DNA from 3 places in the Caballeronia sp. LjRoot34 genome. Region 3 is predicted to be linked to each of the others. Evidence: riboswitches for the same ligand, from Rfam matches in the RefSeq annotation. Region 3 holds a riboswitch; each other region holds the start of a gene.
The links. A riboswitch is a leader RNA that binds a small molecule or an ion and turns the genes downstream of it on or off. The one in region 3 is predicted to bind fluoride.
Positions count from the first base shown of each region.

Region 1: it holds a riboswitch for fluoride, as region 3 does, so the genes downstream of both, ACSQ36_RS28240 (DUF190 domain-containing protein) here and ACSQ36_RS41435 (MutS-related protein) in region 3, are expected to answer to the same signal.
Region 2: it holds a riboswitch for fluoride, as region 3 does, so the genes downstream of both, ACSQ36_RS28175 (voltage-gated chloride channel family protein) here and ACSQ36_RS41435 (MutS-related protein) in region 3, are expected to answer to the same signal.

Region 1 is NZ_CAXUSB020000002.1:1,925,713-1,928,989, forward strand. It holds gene ACSQ36_RS28230 (ISL3 family transposase) at 1-142, shown strand, start outside; gene ACSQ36_RS28235 (HAD-IIB family hydrolase) at 168-971, shown strand; gene ACSQ36_RS28240 (DUF190 domain-containing protein) at 1,107-1,436, opposite strand; fluoride riboswitch at 1,814-1,880, opposite strand; gene ACSQ36_RS28245 (MutS-related protein) at 1,924-3,277, opposite strand, start outside.
Region 2 is NZ_CAXUSB020000002.1:1,911,711-1,914,987, reverse strand. It holds gene ACSQ36_RS28180 (proton-conducting transporter transmembrane domain-containing protein) at 1-902, shown strand, start outside; fluoride riboswitch at 1,027-1,093, shown strand; gene ACSQ36_RS28175 (voltage-gated chloride channel family protein) at 1,170-2,480, shown strand; gene ACSQ36_RS28170 (DUF190 domain-containing protein) at 2,510-2,857, shown strand; gene ACSQ36_RS28165 (GntR family transcriptional regulator) at 3,101-3,277, opposite strand, start outside.
Region 3 is NZ_CAXUSB020000004.1:222,266-225,542, forward strand. It holds gene ACSQ36_RS41435 (MutS-related protein) at 11-1,546, opposite strand; fluoride riboswitch at 1,952-2,015, opposite strand; partial or broken gene ACSQ36_RS41440 (IS6 family transposase) at 2,221-2,389, shown strand; gene ACSQ36_RS41445 (hypothetical protein) at 2,462-2,596, shown strand; gene ACSQ36_RS41450 (porin) at 2,711-3,277, opposite strand, start outside.

The DNA of each region.
Region 1 (3,277 bases), on a different contig from region 3:
CGTTATCGAGGGGCTGAACAATAAGGCCAAAGTCACTATGAGAAAAGCGTACGGCTTCCGAACCTTCCGAGCCACAGAAATCGCGCTCTATCATGCACTTGGCAAGCTTCCCGAGCCTCCATCCACCCACACTTTTTACTGACGAACCTTATTTTATGAAGAAGAACATGCAGCAATTGTCGTTAGCTCCAGGCGATCAATTCTCCACCGTCCAATTCGTACTCACCGACATGGACGAGACATTGACCTATAAGGGACGCCTGGCCGCAACCACATACATGGCTCTCGAACGGTTGCAAGCTCAGGGCATTCGGGTGGTACCTGTTACCGCCGCTCCCGCTGGTTGGTGCGATCAGATGGCGCGGATGTGGCCAGTCGATGGCGTTATTGCAGAGAATGGCGGCCTTTTTCTCAGACGAAGCGGCAACGGACACAGCGTCGAGCGGAAATACTGGCATGCGCATGAGAGTTTTGCAGACATGCGCAAGCAGCTCCAAACCATCTCCGGAATTGTCGAAAAGGCAGTGCCTCAGGCACGACAGGCGGACGACCAGGCCTTTCGGTTGACCAGTCTTGCATACCGGCGTTCCGGGACCGATTTGGATGACCGCATCGTCGAAGCGCTCATTGACGCGGGGGCTAATGCAACCCTCAATAACCTTTGGGTGCTGGGCTGGATTGGTGGCTACGACAAGTTGTCGATGTCGCTACGGGTGCTTGCTGAGACATTTGGGATTGGCGCAGAAGTCGCAACTGAGTTGGTCGCTTATTCCGGCGACTCAACTAATGATGCGCCGATGTTCAGCTTTTTCAAACATACGGTCGGAGTGAGCACCGTAGTTGATTACCTACCGCAACTGCCAACGCCGCCCGCATGGATCACCCGCGGTCCGGGCGGCGCCGGATTCGTCGAGTTCGCGGACGCGATCCTTGGGGCACGCCTGAACGTGCCCAGCGGAACCTCCGCGTGAAGCATTTGTTCGTTTTCGTCACCGTAGCGGACAGATCACGACCGTTTGATGTGGCTGAGTCCTTCATCGGGATCTCGATGATGGCGTTGACCTCATGGGGTACCTTCTCGCCAGTCGGAATAGCATTGAAGCCCATTACGCGCCTCCCTTTGCACCAAGCACTTCGTACTCGATAGGACACCGGGTATAGAAAAGTGGAACACCGCCCTGCTTGAGGCGGTCGAGCAACGCATCGACGTTCGCGTCCTCGGCCGCCACAGTGACCGCCACCGGCTGGTCGACCAGTTCGAAGAAACGCGCTGCATGATATTTGCCATGTGCATCGATAGCTTCGGTCACTTCGATCACAGAAGCACCATGAATATTGGCCCTCTTCGCTTCGTCCAGGATCCAATCGACCATCGTCATATGATTCTTGCGATGGCTCTGGTTAGCTGCGAACACCGTTAGCTGACTGCCTTTCATGGGTAACTCCGATTGGCTCAAGGGAGAAATAAGAACCAACGCTGCGCGCAGGCACGCCGCAGCGAAATGCGTAGGGACAGCGGTATAGGCAGGAGCATCTTTCGCGCTGCACACAGAGCGCGCCATGTGCTGGGCCGCAACGGAGGCGAGGCGTGCCCGCGCGCCGCTTGCGGACAGTGGCCAAGGTCGCGCCGGCTGCATCCGGACGAACCGGCCGTGCGCGATTGGCGTCGGACAATGCGTTGCAATCCGATACGGCGGACTGTGGACGCGCGAACTTGTGAAACTATAGGGATATGCATATGAACCCGATTCGAGCGATGTCAAATCTGGGCAGCAGGACCGCGCGAACACACGCCTACAGCTTCCTGACCCAGGAACTTGTAGGCATCATCAGCCGGCCTGGCCGGCGGTTCGCGGAGGAATGCCATCTCCGTCAATCGAGTTTAACACTCGTAATTGACCACTGCGCGTGGGATACGCGTCCTTACGGGTCCGATTCTTCAACTTTCGACAGACTGACGGAGATGGGCTCAGCATGTGCTTCCGATTCGTCTTTAGAGAGGAATATTCGCCTGTACAGATCTTCCCCATAGCTGGTTTGCAAGGGTTCAGCCTCCGTCAACTTGAATGTACGCTCGCCGTCCGCACGGCGCTCCGCTCTCAGGAACATCATGCTCTGCGCCTTCTGCTCATGCAGCCCGTGAGCCAGCGCGTACAGATGCGTCACCAGTACAATTTTTACGCGCTTTCGCAACAACGCCGCGATGATCTGGCGTGCGATCTCGGAACCTTCGCGCTCGTTGGTTGCCGCGAATGACTCGTTGCACAGCAGCAGCGAGTGTTCACGAATGTGATCGACGATTTCGCTCATCCGCTTGAGTTCCTCATCGAGCTTTCCGCTCTTCATCGACGCGTCTTCCTCGCGCTTGTAATGCGTAAAGATCCCGTCGCATACGTTCGCCGAAAACGATGCCGCCGCTACGAACATTCCGCATTGCATCATGACCTGCGCCTGCCCGACGCCGCGTAAGAACGTCGACTTGCCGCCTTGATTTGCACCGGTGATGACAACGAGGCCGCGGCCATCCCCAGTTACGTCGTTGCCGACAGGGGCATGCGCGGTGCGCAGTGCCAGGCTGGCGTCGTACAGCCCATCAAAGGCGAGCCTCCTGTCAGTGCGTTCGCGTGGCACGGGAACGCACACGGCCAGGCGCAGGCGCGTCAGTTGGTGGTGCAGATTGACGCATCCGATGTAGAAAGCCAGTTCAGTGCGCAGCATCGTGAAAAAGCTGAGTATGTGTTCCGCTGACTGGGCAAGTGCATTCGCGACGAGATTGATGCCGCGTGCCTCCAGGTCCGACACTGCTCTGGCGCCGGCCTCATCCCGGTCCGCGATGTGAAACGTCAACGAGCGCGGCCGTTTTGCGAATAACCGCCTCAGAAGATTGGGATCCTTCTCGTGAGGTTTCCGAAGCACGTAGTGGATTCCCTTGTTGCCCTGGCCCAGTCCCGCACTGATCAGCACGCCGTGGTTGAACCTGAGCTCCTTGAGGCAACGCTGAATTGTCACGAAATACTCGTCCGTTAACTCCCGCTGGATCATTGAAAAAAATTGAGTGAACCCTTCCGATCGAAACTGCGCCGCCTGCGTGTCGGCGAGATCTCGTATCTTCTTCAACACGCCCACGAATTGCTGAATCAGGTCACGTGCGCCGTGCAGCACCGAACCGGGTGACCCAGAAAACACCCCGTAGTAGCACTTTCGCTTCGTTTCAATCCCCTCGATCGCGATAGCGTATATCTGCCTCACTACCGCTTCGAAGACGATGCAATCGCTA
Region 2 (3,277 bases), on a different contig from region 3:
ATATCGTGCCGCGCGGGTGGCTCAAAAATAGCGGTTTCATGCTAGGGCTCGGCGCGGCCTTTGCCGTGATGAGCCTCGCCTCGGTTCCACCGCAAGCGGGATTCGTCAGTGAATGGTATGTCTTCCAAACGGTGTTTCAAGGCTTTCATCTCTCGGCCTTCACAGGACGCCTCGTGCTCGTACTGGCTGGAGCGGGCCTCGCACTCGCGGCAGCGGTGGCGCTTGCTACGTTCGTGAAGCTGTTCGGGTTGGGGCTCCTGGGCATGCCGGATGTCGACTACGCGCGGCCGGTGCCGCGACGGAATGCGGCAGTCGTCGGGACGCTGGGACTATGCGTGCTCGCAGTGGCCGTCGGTGCACCGCTCTGGCTCAACGCGCTGGCGAGCGGTGCCCAGACGCTGTTCCAAGTCAACAGTCCCCAGGCAATGGTCGCCGGATGGCTGCTGGTACCGTTGACCGACAAGTTCGCTTTTATCTCGCCGTCGAAGCTCATCATTGTGATGCCGTTGCTGGCGCTTCTGCCGCTCGCACTCCTGAGGCTCACGAAAACGCGCCCGGTGCGGCGCACGGCGGTCTGGTTCGGTGGCATGACCCCGGATGGTCGCGAGGCGATGACCACGCCGCTGACATTCTCGAACGCGATGCGCACGTTCTATAGCTTCGTATATCAACCGACGATGAGCACCGAGCGCGAACACGAACAGCGCGAGTACTTTATCAAGCGGCTGGTTTTCTCCGAGGGCGTGACCGATCTGTTCGAGCGGCATCTGTTCGCGCCTGCGACGCGGATCGTGACGTGGTCCGCCGAGAAGTTGCGTGCATTGCAGTCCGGTAACCTGAATTTCTATCTCGCACTGATCGGCGGATTGCTTGTCGCGATACTGGCCTTGACGCTGGTATAGATCGCCTGCGAAGGGCAGGGTGCGTCCCCTTGCAGAATACTGGCGAACGCGCTGTTGTGACCGTATGTCATGCGCCTCTTGGCGCACGCCGTTGTTGCGTTGCGCAAATTTAATCCGTAAAATCCGTGTTTCTGGAGATGGCATTCCTCCAAACAACCGCCGATCCTTCGGCTGATGATGCCTACGAGTTCCTGGGTGCAGGAGGTCGTAGGTCGTCCGTGCGACGCCCTGTCGCCCAGGTTTGATGTTCTGTCAAACCTAAAAATCATGAAACGTCTCAAGTCTGTCGAACAGATCGCCATGGTGCCGTATCTGGCGCGTTGGCTGCTGCTTTCCTCCGTGCTCGGCGCCTTGGCCGGGTCCGCCTCCGCACTTTTTCTCTTTGCATTGGACCGCGCCACCGATACACGCCTGGATCATCCGTGGCTCGTCTGGTTGCTGCCGTTCGCGGGGTTCCTGACCGGCTGGATCTATCACCGCGTCGGCAAGAGCGTCGAGGGCGGCAACAACCTGCTGATCGACGAGATTCACGATCCGCAGAAGATCGTGCCCAAGCGCATGGCGCCGCTCGTGTTGGTGGCCACCGTGATCACTCACTTGTTCGGCGGCTCCGCGGGCCGCGAGGGCACAGCGGTCCAGATGGGCGGGGCGCTGGCTGACCGGGTCACGCACCTCTTCGATCTAGGTCGAGAGGACCGTCGCATCCTGCTGATGGCCGGCATCGCAGCGGGCTTTTCGTCGGTCTTCGGCACGCCTCTCGCCGGCGCGATCTTCGGCCTTGAGGTGCTTGCGATCGGCCGCCTGCGCTATGACGCGTTGCTGGCGTGTCTCGCCGCGTCTGTCGTGGCCGACGCGGTATGCCGTCTATGGGGCATTCACCACACCGTGTATTCGATCCCGTTCGTGCCGCCCGTCACGGCCCTCGGGTTTGGATCCGCGATCATTGCCGGTATCGCATTCGGTGTAGTGGGGATGCTCTTTGCCGACTCGACGCATGCGTTGTCCGCCCTCATCAAACGCAAGATCGCCTATGCGCCTTTTCGGCCCGTAGTTGGTGGTGCCGTGGTGGCGATCCTTGCCACCGTCCTGAACGTTCCGCAGTACCTGGGTCTCGGGATACCGACCATCGTGCAGGCCTTCAACGGTCCATTGCCGGTCTATGACTTTGCCGGCAAATTCGGCTTCACCGTGGTCACGCTTGCGTCAGGATTCAAGGGCGGCGAGGTGACTCCGCTCTTCTATATTGGCGCCACGCTTGGCAACGCACTGGGTCACATCCTGGCGTTGCCGATACCGGTGCTCGCGGGGCTCGGCTTTGTCGCCGTGTTCGCCGGTGCGGCGAACACCCCGATCGCGTCGACGGTGATGGCAATCGAACTCTTTGGTCCTCAGATCGGCGTGTATGCCGCCTTGGCGTGCGTGGTCAGTTACCTCTTTTCCGGTCACACGGGAATTTACCGCGCGCAACGGGTCGGCCACGCAAAACATCCGCTCATTCCAGCCGGCATGCGCTTGGCCGATATCCCGGCCTGGCGCCGCGCGCGCCGCAAGGCCGCGACCGTCTCCGCGCAATCCTGAACGCTTCGAACACTTTCCTGCCCATCACCATGACTCAGCTGATTTCACTTCGCCTGTATTTCCACCATTCCGAAAGGGCTCGTCCGACACGCTTCTGGCATCGGGTGTCGCGACCGAGCCTTGCCTTGCACTTACTTCGCCATGCGAAGGAAGCGGGTATCGAACAGGCGCTCTTGCATCGCGTCCATGCGGGTTACCTTAAAGGTGACCGGCTGCATCACGAACACATCGAGATTGCGCATCACCGTTTCCCGCACTGCATCGAACTCATCGACCTGGATGCCAAAGTGCGCGACTTCTGGCGTACGCATGGCAAGGGACTGGACAACGTGAGGGCAATTTTCTTGCCGTGCGAACTACCGATGCAGGCGACGTGACCAACGGTCACGCGGGCGGAGTCGACCATGAAACCACAGACCAGGATGCGGTTGGCAGGGCAGTTCACAGTGCTCGGGTTTGCGGTGCGCGTGACCCAGGTCATGGCCTGGATGCTGTGTCCACGGCCGTGAATTCTGTCTATGGCAGCATCTCGCCCGTCTGGTTTGCGGCCTTCGGTGCGTTGACGATGCCTTTCCCCACGCGCGTTACGTCAAGCTTATTCCCTGCACGTCGGAAAGCCCTTAGTCGAACAGTGACTCGAGATTCGGAGTGTCGTTCTGAGGCGCGTCCAGCTTCAAGGTCTCTGCGACATGCGCCAGATGTTCAGTCATGCAGGACGCCGCGAGTTCGGCGTCGCCCGCCTCGATGGCATCGATAAGATGGACGTGTTCGGTGTGCGGGCATGCGGGCACGTTCGG
Region 3 (3,277 bases):
AGATAGGCCTTCATAGTCCGAGCCGCTCCGTCAGATGATCATAGGTCAGGCCATAAAGCTCTGCGACCGACACTGCATACGCCCGGCCATCGGCTGACCTTCTTCTCACCCGGAAGGTGCGAGAAGCCGGGTCCTCGGGCTTGACTTCGCTCACCATGCTCACAGCCCAATCGTCGAGATGAGCGAGCTCTTCGATGAAGGTCACGCAAACGCACAAGGCATCGCGTTCCAGTATCTCGCCGATGATTTTCTTGCTCAGAAACAGCGCGTCGGTCAGCGTTGTAGAACTGAATATTTCGTTCATGATGATGACGCTTCGTGACGTGGCGTGCGCCAGGATTTGATGGACACGCATCAGGTCGTCCTGGAGCTTGCCGCGCAGGTCCTTCGTATTCTCTTCGCGCTCGAAGTGCGTGAACAGCTGGTCGCACAGAAAAAGCGCCGCGTTCCGGCCCGGTACCGGACAGCCTATCTTCGCCAGGTAATGCAGTTGGCCGAACGTACGGGCAAATGTCGTTTTCCCACCGTTGTTGGGACCCGATACGACAATCAGGCGTTCCTCGCCATCGAGATGGCAATCGTTACAGACCACGTGTGACTTTTCGATAGCGAGCTTGTGCGCGAGCGCCAAATCAAACGTCTCGTCGCAGTGCGCCGCTTTGCTGGTCGACGACATACGGGGGTAGCAAAAGCTCAAGCCCGCAGATTTGCAGGTGCCGATGTAGTCTCGGTACGCCAGGTAAAATTGAACTTCACGATCGAACGTCTGGATGGTGGCGTCGAGATAATCCACGTTGTTCACGCAATAGGTAGCGAGTTCGACGAACACCTGAGGATGCAACTGGGCGACAAAATCTAGTACACAAGCTTCGACATGATTCATGTCCAACCAGTCGCGCAGCTCTGCGCTGTGATCCTTGACCTCCCCTTGCTTCAATTTGTCGAAGATCCTCAGCACGTCGGCACTTTGATCGATTTCTGAATCATAGTGAAGCACTGTGACCGCGCTCCCCTTGATGCGAATGCAATACCGAATCGCCGCCAGATTCTCCTTGATATGGATCGCGTCATGCGTGAGCGACTGAAAGCGAGCTGATGCAACATACCCGCTCAGGGTTCGATGAAACTCACGCAGACCTTTCGAGCCCGGCGCGGCCAGCGGCAGATCATGGGCAAAAGTCTCGAGTGTCTTGCAATACACCGCGATCGCTTCGAGAAACCACCACTGACTTTGGCGCTGGTAGTGGAGCTTCTCCGCCTGTGCCAGATGCTGGCGCATCTTGAGCATACCCGTGGCGAAAGCGTTGATGCTGTCGAGCACGGCGACATTGTCGAGGTCGCGCATGACCTCATGCCGGTAGGTGATTGCTTCCTCGCGCGCCAGCTCGGTGTGGAAGAAGGGCTTAAGCGTGTAATCGTCCCGCCCCAGCGTGACCGCCGCGACGATCTGGTCGAGATTGAGGTCGCCGAAAAACGCCGGCTCCGGCGTATCGTCGCGCCTTGGGCCGTCTTCCGGCTTTTCGAACAGGATGCTGTGAAAGACCACGCGTATCCCCTTCTTGTTTGAAGACTACTTGCGCTCCCGGCAGATCAACGAGGCCAATAGCCCGTCTGCAGGACGCCTCCACGTTGATTCAGGCAGGCCATGCCGCTAGCGGGCTGGCGCTGAACCGGATAACGCGACACCATGCGGCGCAAAAGGGCACTCCGGGCAGCGCGCACCCGTGCGCCCCGATCGAATGGAATGTCGTAAAGAGAGGCTCGTAGGCCGATATTCGAGAGATCGTCGATCCATCATGCTTCCTTGTTCACCGGGCAGCCTAGGCGATCAAAGCGGATCGCTAAGAAACTGGCCGGACGGTGATGGAAACTGGGATCGTGCGCCGAGCTAACGATGGCGCATGTTTAAGGCAAGTGAAGCCGTTGGACGCGCACCCACAGTGCCATACCCAGGCCTGTAGGCATCATCAGCCCGTTGCGGGCGGTTGCGGAGGAATGCCATCTCCGACGTCACTTAAAGTCTACGCCTTGTAAGATGCGGACACAACTCTCCCTGTCTGGCAGCGGTCACGTGCTCGTTTATTCCGTGAAGGATGTCCAGTTAGCTATGCTGTTCGATTGATTCCTGGCGCTGGCTACTCGAGCAGATAGTGACGGACGTCTCAATTTGATGGAAAAGACCAATTCTATTTTCTCGTGAACGGATATTTACGGAAGGTCGATCACCGGGCGATCGACCGCCGAACCGGGCCCCTGATGAGCTTTAAGGATTCCGGTGTGCCCGCATCATCCCCTCAGGGATTGAGACAATGCACATAATCAGAAAAGGACCGATGACGGACGACGGCGTCACCGAACAGCTGACGCGCTGTTTTATTCTCTGATGGCGTACGGAATCCTTACCCTAGAAGAGTTTTTCGCGTTGTCGACCTTATTGCGGCACAACCGTCGTGGCCGACTCATGTACCAACCTGCATCCCGCAATGGCATGCTCTCGCCGGACATCAAAATTGGACTCGCCGAGAAGTGCAAAGCGGGTGAAGATCGTACGGCCGGCGGTATTCCTCAGCGCATGGGACAGGACGACGACGCGTAACTTGGGGGTGGAAGACCTAGCCTGGGAGTCCAGTACATGCCAAGGCGTCGCTGAGCTGATCCGCTTTCGCTGTCGCCTCACGTCCACGATGAATCGAAGTCGCCTGTCCACCGGTCAAAACATCGTCCGGATTCCAGTCGCTACGATGTAGTTGTTTGACTCTGATCCAATAAACGCTGCGCCGTTAAATTTAGAAAACATAAATCCGGCGTAGACATCAGTACGACGCGTAAAGCTATAGTCAGCAAGTACCGAGTATTGAAGCTGATTGCCACCGGCAACACCTGTCGACTGAACCGTTTGCGTATCGTAGACGCCTGCAGCGACATCGAAGGCTGGTGTGAACTTGTAATCACCGCCGCCGAAATAGACGTTAGTCTTCGTCGGATGAACAGTATTGGTCAATGTCCCAGAAAAGCCGAAGTAGTCAGTCGTGCTACCGGCAGAAGCAGGGTCCGATGGAGCCTTGAGTTCGTAATGCTCATAGCCGGCCTTGATTGTCGCAGCGCCAAATGCGTACTTGGCGGCGATCATCACGTCTTCGTCGTTGTTAAGCGTCAGTGTCCCTACGTTCGTACCGGTTAGGGCACTGCCCACCGGATTCGCGCCGACCAATGCGCCCGAATGAACCGCATCGCGGGCACTGTAGTAAGTCGCCTGAACGCCGAAACCGCGGTCTTC